Regions from separate parts of the Aliivibrio sp. SR45-2 genome, predicted to be linked through region 3. Evidence: predicted binding sites of a transcription regulator. Region 3 holds the regulator's gene; each other region holds the start of a gene.
The links. Region 3 encodes PurR, which represses purine synthesis genes. Its sites were predicted from a motif close to TNANGNAAACGTTTNCNTNA; they were not measured.
Positions count from the first base shown of each region.

Region 1: a site for PurR is predicted at 1,448-1,467, ahead of purE (5-(carboxyamino)imidazole ribonucleotide mutase). Genes of this name have one in related genera too.
Region 2: a site for PurR is predicted at 1,132-1,151, ahead of metK (methionine adenosyltransferase). Genes of this name have one in related genera too.
Region 4: a site for PurR is predicted at 1,568-1,587, ahead of purL (phosphoribosylformylglycinamidine synthase). Genes of this name have one in related genera too.

Region 1 covers NZ_CAWPRC010000227.1:1,215-4,432, forward strand. Annotated here, with positions in the region: gene aroE (shikimate dehydrogenase) at 1-711, opposite strand, end outside; gene AACV33_RS21035 (Sua5/YciO/YrdC/YwlC family protein) at 778-1,335, opposite strand; gene purE (5-(carboxyamino)imidazole ribonucleotide mutase) at 1,537-2,022, shown strand; gene AACV33_RS21045 (5-(carboxyamino)imidazole ribonucleotide synthase) at 2,025-3,140, shown strand; gene AACV33_RS21050 (DNA topoisomerase family protein) at 3,180-3,218, opposite strand, start outside.
Region 2 covers NZ_CAWPRC010000216.1:5,091-8,308, forward strand. Annotated here, with positions in the region: gene tkt (transketolase) at 1-925, opposite strand, end outside; gene metK (methionine adenosyltransferase) at 1,312-2,466, shown strand; gene AACV33_RS20240 (SprT family zinc-dependent metalloprotease) at 2,583-3,068, shown strand; gene AACV33_RS20245 (endonuclease) at 3,168-3,218, shown strand, end outside.
Region 3 covers NZ_CAWPRC010000156.1:6,256-9,473, reverse strand. Annotated here, with positions in the region: gene torD (molecular chaperone TorD) at 94-741, shown strand; gene purR (HTH-type transcriptional repressor PurR) at 1,066-2,067, shown strand; cyclic di-GMP riboswitch class I at 2,231-2,313, shown strand; gene AACV33_RS11380 (TfoX/Sxy family DNA transformation protein) at 2,442-3,029, shown strand; gene AACV33_RS11375 (TVP38/TMEM64 family protein) at 3,123-3,218, shown strand, end outside.
Region 4 covers NZ_CAWPRC010000172.1:81,737-84,954, reverse strand. Annotated here, with positions in the region: gene purL (phosphoribosylformylglycinamidine synthase) at 1-1,402, opposite strand, end outside; gene mltF (membrane-bound lytic murein transglycosylase MltF) at 1,766-3,218, shown strand, end outside.

The DNA.
Region 1 (3,218 bases), on a different contig from region 3:
TCCATCATAAGCTTGGTATACATCATTATCTAATGCCCATTGATTAAAGACCGTTTTACCTTTGCCATACATCATGTCATAGCTGATACTGCCTTTAGAAAAAATCACTGGACTAATATTAGGTAACTCTCCAGATAAACTGGCAGACGTTGAATTAATTATCACATCAAACGATCGTGTCACGTCACTCATGCAAACCGCCTCTACAGCACCATACGCTGAAAATATCTCAGCGAGTGCTTCTGCTTTTTCATAAGTGCGATTAACTACGGTAATAGAAGAGGGGTTTTGTTTTAATAAGGGAAGAAGTACACCTCGTGCTGCCCCTCCTGCTCCAATTAATAAGATACGCTTATCTTGAAGTGGTACCTGATATTGCAGTAAGTCTTGAACTAATCCTTCACCGTCCGTGTTATCACCCAGAATAATTCCATCATCCAGCTTTTTTAGCGTATTAACCGCACCAGCCAATTTTGCTCTATCTGTTAATTGATCGGCAAATTGAAATGCTTCTTCTTTAAAGGGTACGGTAATATTACAGCCTTTACCCCCATTAGAAAAAAAATGAGTTACCGAATTAAGAAAGCCATCCACTGGAGCCTCAATAGCAACATATTCCAAAGGTTGTATTGTTTGACGAGCGAATAATGTATGAATAAAAGGAGATTTGCTTTGCTTAATGGGATGACCAAAGACTGCATACTTATCCATGAGTGATTCCTTTCAATGATTAAAGTTAAACTGAACCAACCTTACCTGAAAGAAATAGTAGATGCATTAGCCTTGGCGTAATGTCTCTCCAGTTTTTGCATCACGGATTTCTGTTGGTTGAGTTCGGTTGCCAATTTCGCCTTGAAAAACCACCACGCCTAAATCACCTAGCTGCTCTTCAACTTCTAAAACCGTTCGGCAAGGTTCATAACCTGAAAGATTTGCACTAGTTGACGTAATCGGCTTCCCAAACGCAGAACAAATAGCTTTAACTTGAGGGTGATCTGAGACTCTAACGGCAATACTATCAAACTGGCCAGTCACTAAAGGTAACGTGTTCTTATTAACAGGGACAATCCAAGTTACGGGACCCGGCCAAGTGAATTTAATTCTATTAATTTGATCATTATTTAATTGCGCTAAATCAATATAAGGAAGCAATTGCTCAATAGAGGCCGCAATTAAAATCAACCCTTTTTCTCGCGGGCGTTGTTTCACTTTTAATAATTGATGGAGGGCAAATTCATTATCCGGATCACAGCCAACACCAAAAACCCCCTCCGTAGGATAGGCAATTACATCACCGTTATTTAAGGCTTTTACGACTTGATCTAGATTCTTCACTCTTGCACCATTATTAACTCTATTAATCGCTCTATTCTATTCATAAGACGAAATCAAACAACCGCTTTCCATTTTTCAATTGTGAATAATCGTTAATAACTTGTACTTTTCCTGACGCAAACGTTTTCCTTCCTATTAAATAACCGTATAATGCTGCCAACTTTTTATATATTGCCATTATCTTTATCCAAGGAGTTCACAATGAAAGTCGGTATTATCATGGGTTCGAAATCAGATTGGCCAACAATGAAACTAGCCGCTGAAATGCTTGAGCGCTTTAATGTTCCTTACGAAACCAAAGTGGTCTCTGCTCATAGAACTCCACAATTACTTGCTGATTATGCAACTCAAGCAAAAGATCGCGGTATCAAAGTTATTATTGCAGGTGCTGGTGGTGCAGCTCACCTCCCAGGCATGGCAGCTGCATTTACGAGTATTCCTGTTTTAGGCGTCCCTGTTCAATCAAAAGCATTAAAAGGGATAGACTCTCTACTTTCTATCGTTCAAATGCCAAAGGGGATCGCTGTAGGTACACTCGCGATTGGTGAGGCTGGCGCTGCAAATGCAGGTATCCTCGCAGCTCAAATCATTGGTACATCAAATGAAGCAGTAATGGCAGCAGTAGAAGCTTTCCGTAAAGAACAAACAGATACTGTCTTAGCAAATCCAGATCCATCAGAGGATTAATGATGAAAGTTCTTGTACTCGGTTCTGGTCAACTCGCTCGCATGATGTCTTTAGCGAGTGCTCCACTAAATATCGACATTATCGCTTATGATGTGAACAACAACAAAATTGTACACCCATTAACGCAACAGGTCATGGATACGACTTTAGAGCAAACAATTAATAGCGTAGATGTTATTACCGCAGAATTTGAACACATTCCTTACGACATCTTAGATATTTGCAGTCAAAGTGGTAAGTTTCAGCCAACCCCCGAAGCCATTAAAGCTGGCGGCGATCGTCGTATTGAGAAAACACTACTTGATAATGCCAATGTGGCCAATGCAACACACCATATAATTACAACTAAGCAAGACTTCTTAGACTCAATTAGTAGCGTAGGTCTTCCTATGGTGTTAAAAAGTGCTCTAGGTGGGTACGACGGAAAAGGGCAATGGCGCTTAAAGGAAGCTTCTCAAATTGATCATATTTGGGAAGAAATGAATGAACTAATTCAGAGCACACCAAATCAAGCCATCGTTGCTGAGCAATTTATTCCGTTTAATCGCGAAGTTTCTTTAATTGGTGCCCGTAATAAGAATGGCGATATAGTGACATACCCATTAACAGAGAACGTTCATGTTAATGGTGTATTAGCGTTATCTACCGCATTAGAAGGAACAAGCTTATTACAGCAACAAGCTGATGACATGTTCTCTGCAATCGTGAATGAACTTGATTATATTGGCGTACTTGCTATTGAGTTTTTTGATGTAGATGGTCAACTGCTTGTTAATGAAATTGCACCTAGAGTACATAACTCTGGCCATTGGACCCAACAGGGAACCGATGTATGTCAATTTGAAATGCATATTCGTGCAGTATGTGATTTACCATTAGTCGGAGCAGAATTGATTCGTTCAACCGCCATGATTAATATCTTAGGTGAAGACTCCTTACCGAAAAAACTCCTCACTATGCCTCATTGCCATATTCACTGGTATGGCAAAGAAAAACGTGTTGGTAGGAAGATGGGACATATAAATGTATGTGCATCATCACCAGAGGCTTTAGAAAAAGAATTAATGGCACTCTCTGAATTATTAGATAAAAACGCATTTCAAGTATTATCAAAATAAACAGATACACCTCAATAGAATAGAGCATTCATCAATGCTCTATTTTTTTATATCTTGTACCACACTGCACTTTTTATC
Region 2 (3,218 bases), on a different contig from region 3:
CATCCCAAGACGCTTCTTTTGCTGCACCAGCTTCTTTTGCATCCCACTCAACAGCGACGTCTGTTGGAATTTCAAATGCGCCGAACTCCCAACCTAATGCTTTCTTAGTTGCTGCAATTTCATCAGCACCTAGTGGAGCACCATGACAGTCGTGTGTGCCTTGCTTGTTTGGAGAACCAAAGCCAATCACTGTTTTAGTACAGATCAACGTAGGACGACCTGTTTCTGCTTTTGCCGCTTCAATCGCCGCATTGATTGCGTCAGCATCGTGACCATCAACCGCAGGAATTACATGCCAACCGTACGCTTCAAAACGCTTGGGAGTATCGTCAGAGAACCAACCTTCCACTTCGCCATCGATAGAGATACCGTTGTCATCCCAGAAAGCAACAAGCTTACCAAGACCTAATGTACCCGCTAAAGAACATGCTTCGTGAGAGATACCTTCCATTAGACAGCCATCGCCCATGAATACGTATGTATTGTGGTCAACGATGTCGTGGCCTTCACGGTTAAACTGTGCAGCTAATGCTTTTTCAGCCATTGCCATACCAACGCCATTAGTGATGCCTTGGCCTAATGGACCCGTTGTTGTTTCAATACCTGGTGCATAGCCGTACTCAGGGTGACCTGGAGTTTTAGAATGCAATTGACGGAAGTTCTTTAAGTCTTCGATAGACAGGTTATAACCTGAAAGATGAAGCAGAGAATAAATCAGCATAGAGCCGTGGCCGTTAGAAAGAATGAAACGGTCGCGATCAGCCCACTCTGGATTCTGTGGGTTGTGATTTAGGTGACTACGCCATAATACTTCAGCGATGTCTGCCATGCCCATTGGTGCACCTGGGTGACCAGAATTTGCTTGTTGTACACCGTCCATGCTTAAAGCGCGGATTGCATTTGCTAAATGTTTACGTGAAGACATGCCTGCTCCTGAGAATTCGAAGGACTATATATTTATTGAGCTAGTTAACTCTTGATTAGTTACCCATATTTATGGATTAACTTAAATTTGCAGCGCCGTATTGTCGCAAAGCCTAATAGTGACTGCAAACGTTTACTTAGCAAATAAAGCGCTTTTTTTCACGATTTTGACAGAAAACCTTGTTTCTGTAGATAAATCCAATTGCAGAACGCAAACGATTGGTTATGTCTTATATTTATTTTCTTACCCCAAATGAGTTGTAATTAATCAAATTTTCTCTATTATGGCCGTCTAGATGGAAGAACACCTACACTGTTAAACGTATAGACTTATATATACTGTGGGTATTTTCTAAAAATTTATTACCTATAGAAGTGGAGCTCATCATGGCTAAACACCTATTTACCTCTGAATCAGTATCAGAAGGTCATCCAGATAAAATTGCCGATCAAATTTCAGATGCCGTACTTGATGCGATCTTAGAACAAGATCCCAAAGCACGTGTTGCTTGTGAAACGTACGTAAAAACTGGCATGGTTATGGTCGGTGGTGAAGTAACAACTTCTGCATGGGTTGATATCGAAGAAATCACTCGTGAAACCGTTCGTGAAATTGGCTATGTTCATTCTGACATGGGCTTTGATGCTAACTCTTGTGCTGTATTAAACACAATTGGTAAGCAATCTCCTGATATCAACCAAGGTGTTGATAAAGAAGATCCAAAAGAACAAGGCGCTGGCGACCAAGGCATCATGTTTGGTTACGCAACGAACGAAACACCAATTTTAATGCCTGCACCGATTACTTACGCACACCTTCTTGTTAAACAACAAGCAGAAGTACGTAAAAGCGGAAAATTGGATTTCCTACGCCCAGATGCAAAATCTCAAGTTACTTTTCAATACGACCAAGGAAAAATTGTTGGTATTGATGCTGTTGTACTTTCAACTCAACACAGTGATTCAGTAACGACTGCGGATCTTCGTGAAGCAGTAATGGAAGAAATCATCAAGCCAGTACTTCCTCAAGAATGGTTAAATAAAGAAACAAAATTCTTTATTAACCCAACAGGTCGTTTTGTTATCGGTGGCCCAATGGGTGACTGTGGTCTTACTGGTCGTAAAATCATCGTAGATACTTACGGCGGCGCAGCTCGTCATGGTGGCGGTGCATTCTCTGGTAAAGATCCATCAAAAGTTGACCGTTCAGCAGCATACGCAGCACGTTATGTAGCGAAAAACATCGTTGCAGCTGGCATGGCTGACCGTTGTGAAATCCAACTTTCATACGCTATCGGTGTAGCTGATCCAACATCTATCATGATTGAAACATTTGGTACTGAAAAAGTATCTCACGACATCATCATTGAATCGGTTCGTCAGCACTTTGACTTACGTCCATATGGCCTACAAGAAATGCTTAACCTTCTTCAACCAATCTACAAGAAGACGGCAGCATACGGTCACTTCGGTCGTGAAGAATTCCCTTGGGAAGCGACTGATAAAGCAGACATCCTTCGTGATTTCGCTGGTATTAAGTAATTCAAGACTTAAAAACTCTTTAAAAAAGGAAGCTTCGGCTTCCTTTTTTGTTTTCTAGCCCCATATACTCTTTATAGTTAAAAGCGTTAATGTGATATTCAAGATAAAGAGATTCAATGACCCCACTTCAACAAGCATCCGTAGCCAAAGCGCAACAGTGCATTCAACAGGCATCCACTTTTTTTAATCGCCCTTTTTCCTTACCCGCGATTAATTTTATTCAACGTGGAAAAATAGCAGGTACAGCACGACTTCAAGGTTGGGAAATTCGTATTAACCCTATTCTCTTAGAAGAAAATCAGCACACCTTTGTGAATGAAGTGATCCCTCATGAAATTGCCCATTTAATTACGTTTAAACTGTATGGTCGAGTAAAACCACATGGTAAAGAGTGGCAAGGTATAATGAATCAAGTCTTCAATTTACCAGCCCGAACTACACACAGTTTTAGCGTTGAATCAGTAAAAGGAAAAACCTTCCCGTATCGCTGTAAATGCACAACACATGAATTAACGGTCCGTCGCCACAACCGAGTCCAACGAAAAGAAACTCAATACCTTTGTCGACAATGCCAGTCACCATTAAAGATGGTCAAAAAATAGCCTTTACTATCATTAACTTCTATTACTCAATTTATCTATAAAGAGCTTTAACAATAAGCTACTCTTACTGCATTAATACAATAATCAGTAGTGTACTTTATGAAATTAATTCGCTTAGTTATCAGTCTTATTGCTATCAGTTTCACTGTT
Region 3 (3,218 bases):
AATATCTTTATACACCCTGTTAATGATAGGTGCTATTCCTTTTCACACTTATGCCGTACAATTATTTAGTCAATTTTTTGGAGCTTATTTTACATGAACGAACTAAATGCATTTAATGAACAACGTGCTGAAATTTATTGGTGGTTATCTAGCCTATTTGCACACGAGCTAACTAAAGAGCAATTAGAGCAGTATAACAGTTTTGAGATTCGTACCTTTTTAACGAACCTTTCTGAAACTCCAGAGCTAACCGACTCTATTTCTTCGATTGTAACAAAATTGAATGAATTACAAACACGCGAAGATGCACAGCTTGAACTATCGGCTGACTTCTGTGAAGCGTTCTTAGGCTCTGATAAGAACAGTGCGCTTCCTTATGCTTCAATGTATTTAGATAAATCACGCCTTCTTAATGCGAAACCGGCACAAGATATGCGTGATTTATTAGAAAAATACAACATCACTCAAAAAGCTGAATTCAATGAACCTGCAGATCACATTGCTATTGAGTTAGATTTCTTAGGCAATCTAATTGTCATGACGAATCAGCAAACAACGGAACCAGAATTCGAGCAATTCATGGCCGCACAACTGCAATTTATTAACGAGCAGTTATTATCTTGGGCGCCACGTTTTAACCAACTTTGTTCTGAACGAGATACATTTGGCTTCTATGCTACCGTTACTCACTTCCTTGTTACGTTCTTAGAATTGGATGTGAAATTCCTAGCGGGCGAATAACAAAAGCATGTACAACTGGTAAGATAAGTTAACAATAGTGTGATATATATCAAAACGACTATTAAAATTTATTAAATCAGCAATTGTTTGCGCTACGCTTTATAGATAAAATGTGAACGCAAACGATAAAATTTGAATATCAATGAAAACCGCATTTATCGCGGTTTTTTTCATTTATACCACCTAGATTATTCTCTAATCTACTATTGGTAATATACTCACAGGGCCTATTTACCTTCCAACAATCTTTATTAAAAAATAAAGAGAGACTTTGACACTATTGTTGGAACATAAATAGCCCCTTAATAAATTAAGGCTTTTAATATGGCTACCATTAAAGACGTTGCGAAACTTGCTTCTGTTTCGACAACCACCGTTTCTCATGTAATTAACAAAACTCGATTTGTTGCAGAAGCAACTCAAAAACGAGTATGGGAAGCCGTTGAAGAACTAAACTATGCACCGAGTGCCGTTGCTCGTAGTTTAAAGTGCAACACAACTCGAACTATCGGCATGCTAGTTACCCAGTCTTTTAATCCATTTTTTGCCGAAATGATGCACGGTGTTGAGAACTACTGTTACAAGCAAGGTTACACATTATTTATGTGTAATACCGAAGGTGATCTAGATAAACAAAAGCACTACCTTCGTATGCTGGCAGAAAAACGTGTCGATGGCTTATTAGTTATGTGTTCTGATCTAAATGAACAGTTATTAGCACAACTTGAAAAAAACACAGAATTACCAATGGTAATCATGGACTGGGGTCCAGATAGCCCTCATACCGACAAAATTATTGATAATTCTGAAGAAGGTGGTTATTTAGCAACAAAACACCTGATTGAAAATGGACACACAAAAATTGGCTGTGTTACCGGTCAGCTTGATAAAGCAACCTGTAAAGAACGAATTCATGGTTTCTACAGAGCTTTATCTGAAGCAAATTTAACGTCAAATCCAGATTGGATATTTGAAGGTGATTTCGAGTGTTCTTCTGCCTCTAAATCTGTTGAAAAAATGCTACAGATGGAAGATAAACCAACTGCATTATTTTGTTTTAACGACATTATGGCATTAGCGGCTATCAGCAAAATTCAACAAACTGGCTTACGTGTACCTGAAGATATCTCAATCATTGGTTACGATAATATTGAACTTTCTGCATATTTCTCTCCACCATTGACGACGATTCACCAACCTAAACGTCGCGTTGGTAAGACAGCCGTTGAAATATTGTTGGAACGAATTAAAGATAAGCACCATGAAAGACGCATTTTTGAAATGCATCCAGAAGTGGTAACTCGGAAAAGTGTCCATAAGTTGTAACAATGAGTGATGCATTAATCATAAATATGCAAGTGAAAAAATATTTATTTATTTAAAACTTGAACTGGCATAACAGAAAATCATTCCTATTTTCTGAACCAATGTCACATAACTTACAAGTGGACAACATTTCATCTTATTGATTACTATATCATCTTAACTGTCACGAACAGGGCAAACTGTGCGAAAGCTCAGGACGCAAAGCTTCCGGCCTACGTATTTATATAAGGTAGCGGGGTTGCCGATGGCAGGTATTTATATCTGCACATTGTTAATTTTTACTTAGAAATAACAATGTGTGGTTTTGAACTTGCTACTATTTCCTCGGGCTCAGTTGTTTAGTGACATAGACTTACTAACCGAGAATTATTGCAATGGATAAACCAATACTAAAAGATTCACTTCGATTACTTTCCTCTCTAGGAAAAATCACTTCACGCTCCATGTTTGGCGGCTTTGGTGTTTTTATTGATGACACAATGTTTGCACTTGTTGTTCAGGACAGACTGCATTTGCGAGCAAGCGATAACACTATTAATTTATTTAAAGACCAAGGTTTTGAACCTTACGTTTATAAAAAACGTGGTTTCCCCGTGGTAACTAAATATTTTGCTATTTCACCTGAATGTTGGGATGAACCTGATTCAATCCTAATTCAAGCTGTTGTTGCTTTAGATGTTGCTAAAAAAGACAAAGAAAAACAAAAAACAGCAGGTCCCTCTCGAATTAAGGATTTACCCAATCTAAGATTAGCGACAGAGAGAATGCTGAAAAAAGCAGGAATAACGACCGTAAAAGAACTAATGGAGACGGGATCTGTAAACGCTTATAAAGCGATTCAACAGACTCATTCAAGTTCTGTTAGTGACGAATTACTGTGGTCGCTTGAAGGAGCGATTAAAGGTACTCACTGGTCTGTTATCTCTACTGATATTAGAAATGAATTAAGAAAACAACTTTAAATACATTTTCCTACATTTATTTTACATTCGCCCTACTCTTATGTTGTCTTTACCTGTATAAATTAAAGACAACATAAGGCTAGGAAATGAATTATGAATAAAAAATTACTCTTATTAATCACTCTTCTTACAGCCTTTGCTGTTATCTTTTTTAACTTTGGTCATCTATTTACTCTAGAGCAGGCTAAG
Region 4 (3,218 bases), on a different contig from region 3:
AATCAAGATCTTCAGCCGATTGACCTGATGCCATTGACGATGCAGCACCACCACCAAGACCGATGTTCATTGCTGGACCACCAAGAACAATTAAGCTTGCGCCCACAGGGATCTCTTTCTTCTGAACATGATCATCACGGATATTACCTAAACCACCCGCAAGCATGATTGGTTTGTGGTAACCACGAACTTCTTCACCATTGTGTGAATTTACTTTTTCTTCGTAAGTACGGAAGTAACCTAATAGATTTGGACGACCAAATTCATTGTTAAATGCTGCACCGCCTAGAGGGCCTTCAAGCATAATATCAAGTGCGGTTACGATACGGCTTGGCTTACCAAAATCCGTTTCCCATGGTTGAACAAAGTTAGGAATTTTTAAGTTAGATACAGAGAAACCAACCAAACCAGCTTTTGGTTTACCACCAATACCGGTTGCGCCTTCATCACGGATTTCACCACCAGAACCTGTTGATGCACCCGGCCAAGGAGAAATTGCCGTTGGGTGGTTATGGGTTTCAACTTTCATCAAGATATGTGTTTTCTCTTGGTGGTAGTTGTACTGGCGTGTTTCTGGATCAGGGAAAAAGCGACCAACGGTTGACCCCGTCATTACCGCGGCATTATCTTTGTAAGCAGAAAGTACATGCTCAGGGGTAACTTCAAAGGTATTTTTGATCATTTTGAACAAGGTTTTATCTTGTTTCACACCATCAATAGTCCAATCTGCATTGAAAATCTTGTGGCGACAATGCTCTGAGTTCGCTTGTGCAAACATCATTAATTCAATGTCAGTCGGATTACGACCTAGTTTTTCGGTAAAGCTTTCAAGAAGGTAATCGATTTCATCTTCAGCCAATGCAAGACCTAGGGTAACGTTTGCGTTTTCTAGCGCTTTACGACCACCGACAAGTAGATCAACTTCAGCATAAGGAATCGGTTCTGCAACCGTAAACAATGCCGCTGCCGATTCAAAATCAGTAAAGACCACTTCCATCATGCGATCATGAAGAATGGCTTTTAGTTCGACTAATTGAAGTTCAGAAAGTGTTTCAGAGGTTTCTACATAATAAGCAGTACCGCGCTCTAAACGTGCGATATTTGATAAACCACAGTTATGGGCGATATCAGTAGATTTTGAAGACCAAGGAGAGATAGTACCCGGACGAGGGGCAGAAAGAAGCAACAACCCTTCAGGTTCATGTTCTTCAATCGTTGGACCATAAGTCAGTAGTTTTTCTAACTTTTCAACTTCAGACGCATCAAGGTCAGCTTTTACATCAGCAAAATGGGCAAACTCAGCATAAATACCTGTTACAGGTAAACTCAGTTCACGGCAAAGCTCAAGCAGCTTATTAACACGAAATACAGATAGAGCAGGTGAACCACGCAAAATTCTCATGTACTTAGGTCTCTTTGGCAATGAATTAAAGGTAATATTGGAATAGTTTCATGATGTTAAAAGCAATCAACTCAATTAATTACTCATATCACATAGCGACTATGCCGATGTTACCTCTGGTATTGCGAGCGCATTATAAAGGATTTTGTTTTGTGAAGTAACACCCAAAGCAACCGTTTGCGTATTTTTTTTCAAAAAAAGAGAAACGCCCCTCTGTTTTAATGAATTTGAATATAAAATGTACACTTGATGCAAATATTGGCCTTAATCTCTCTTTATTGTTCTAATTTGTTACTGCGCTTTTGCCTCTTTTTCTCCCATTTGATATAACTACGCCCTACTTATTTAAAAGAGCATTCTGACTTGAGCCACATCCGATATTATCGTCTTCTAAAATCTTGCCTGGTTATTTCTACGCTTGTATTTACCTTAACGGGTTGCCAAGTAGAATCAGAACCAAAAACAAAACTAGAGCAAGTAAGAGAACGTGGCATCTTAAGAGTCAGTACATTAAACAATCAACTCTCTTATTATATTGGCTCGAACGGTCCTACAGGGCTTGATTATGATCTTGCGAAAGCCTTTGCTGAAAAGCTAAATGTAAAATTAGAAATCACGCCTGCTTATACGTATTCAGGTTTATTCCCAGCGCTAAACCGCAACGAAGTCGATATTGTTGCCGCTAATATGACCATTACCCCTGAACGTCTAGAAAACTTTCGTACCGGACCAATTTATTATTATGTGAGTCAACAGGTCGTATATAAAAAAGGGAACTGGCGCCCTCGAAATATCAAAAACCTCACAGAATTAGATGAAAACTTAACGATTGTGAAAGATTCTAGTTTTGAAGGCACTTTATTAAAATTAAAAGAAAAATATAAAAAATTAGAATGGTCTACAGAAGATAATACGGATGTAAGTGAACTATTAAAACAAGTCGCACGCGGTGAAATACATTACACCTTAGCCGATTCGGTTGAGCTGTCTCTTACCCAACGAATTCATCCCGATCTCGCTGTCGCTTTTGAGTTAACCGAAGATCAACCTATCGCTTGGTTCTTACAAAAAACAGAAGACGATAGCCTTCAGGCATTATTGATTGAGTTTTTTGGTGAGCTAAAAAGCAGTGGTAAATTAGCATTACTAGAAGAAAAATATTTTGGTCACGTAGAAACGTTCGATTACGTTGATACACGTGCTTTCATTCGTTCACTAGAAAGTAAGTTACCGAAATGGGAACCTTTATTTAAAAAATACGCAGGGGATTTTGATTGGCGTTTCTTAGCCGCTCTCTCATACCAAGAGTCACATTGGAACCCTATTGCTAAATCTCCTACAGGTGTGCGAGGCATGATGATGCTCACCTTACCAACGGCTCAATCTGTTGGGGTTAAAAATCGATTAGACCCAGAAGAAAGCATTCGCGGGGGAGCTGAGTATTTACGTCGTATAGTAAAACGTGTACCAGATTCCATTACCGAACATGAGAAAATTTGGTTTGCCTTAGCGTCTTATAACATTGGTTTCGGACACATGATGGACGCCCGTCGTTTAACACAACGATTAGGGGGCGATCCTAATTCATGGACAGACGTAAAAGACAATTTGCCTTTGTTACGCCAGAAACGTTATTACAAATACCTTCGCTATGGATTTGCTCGTGGTGATGAAGCTCAAAACTACGTTGAAAACATCCGTCGTTATTACCAAAGTATTATTGGTTATGAACAAGAACAAGCAAACAAATTAATCCAAGAAGATATCACCGTTGAAGATTTAACTGTCATTGATGTTCCATTGTCATCAGCAACGT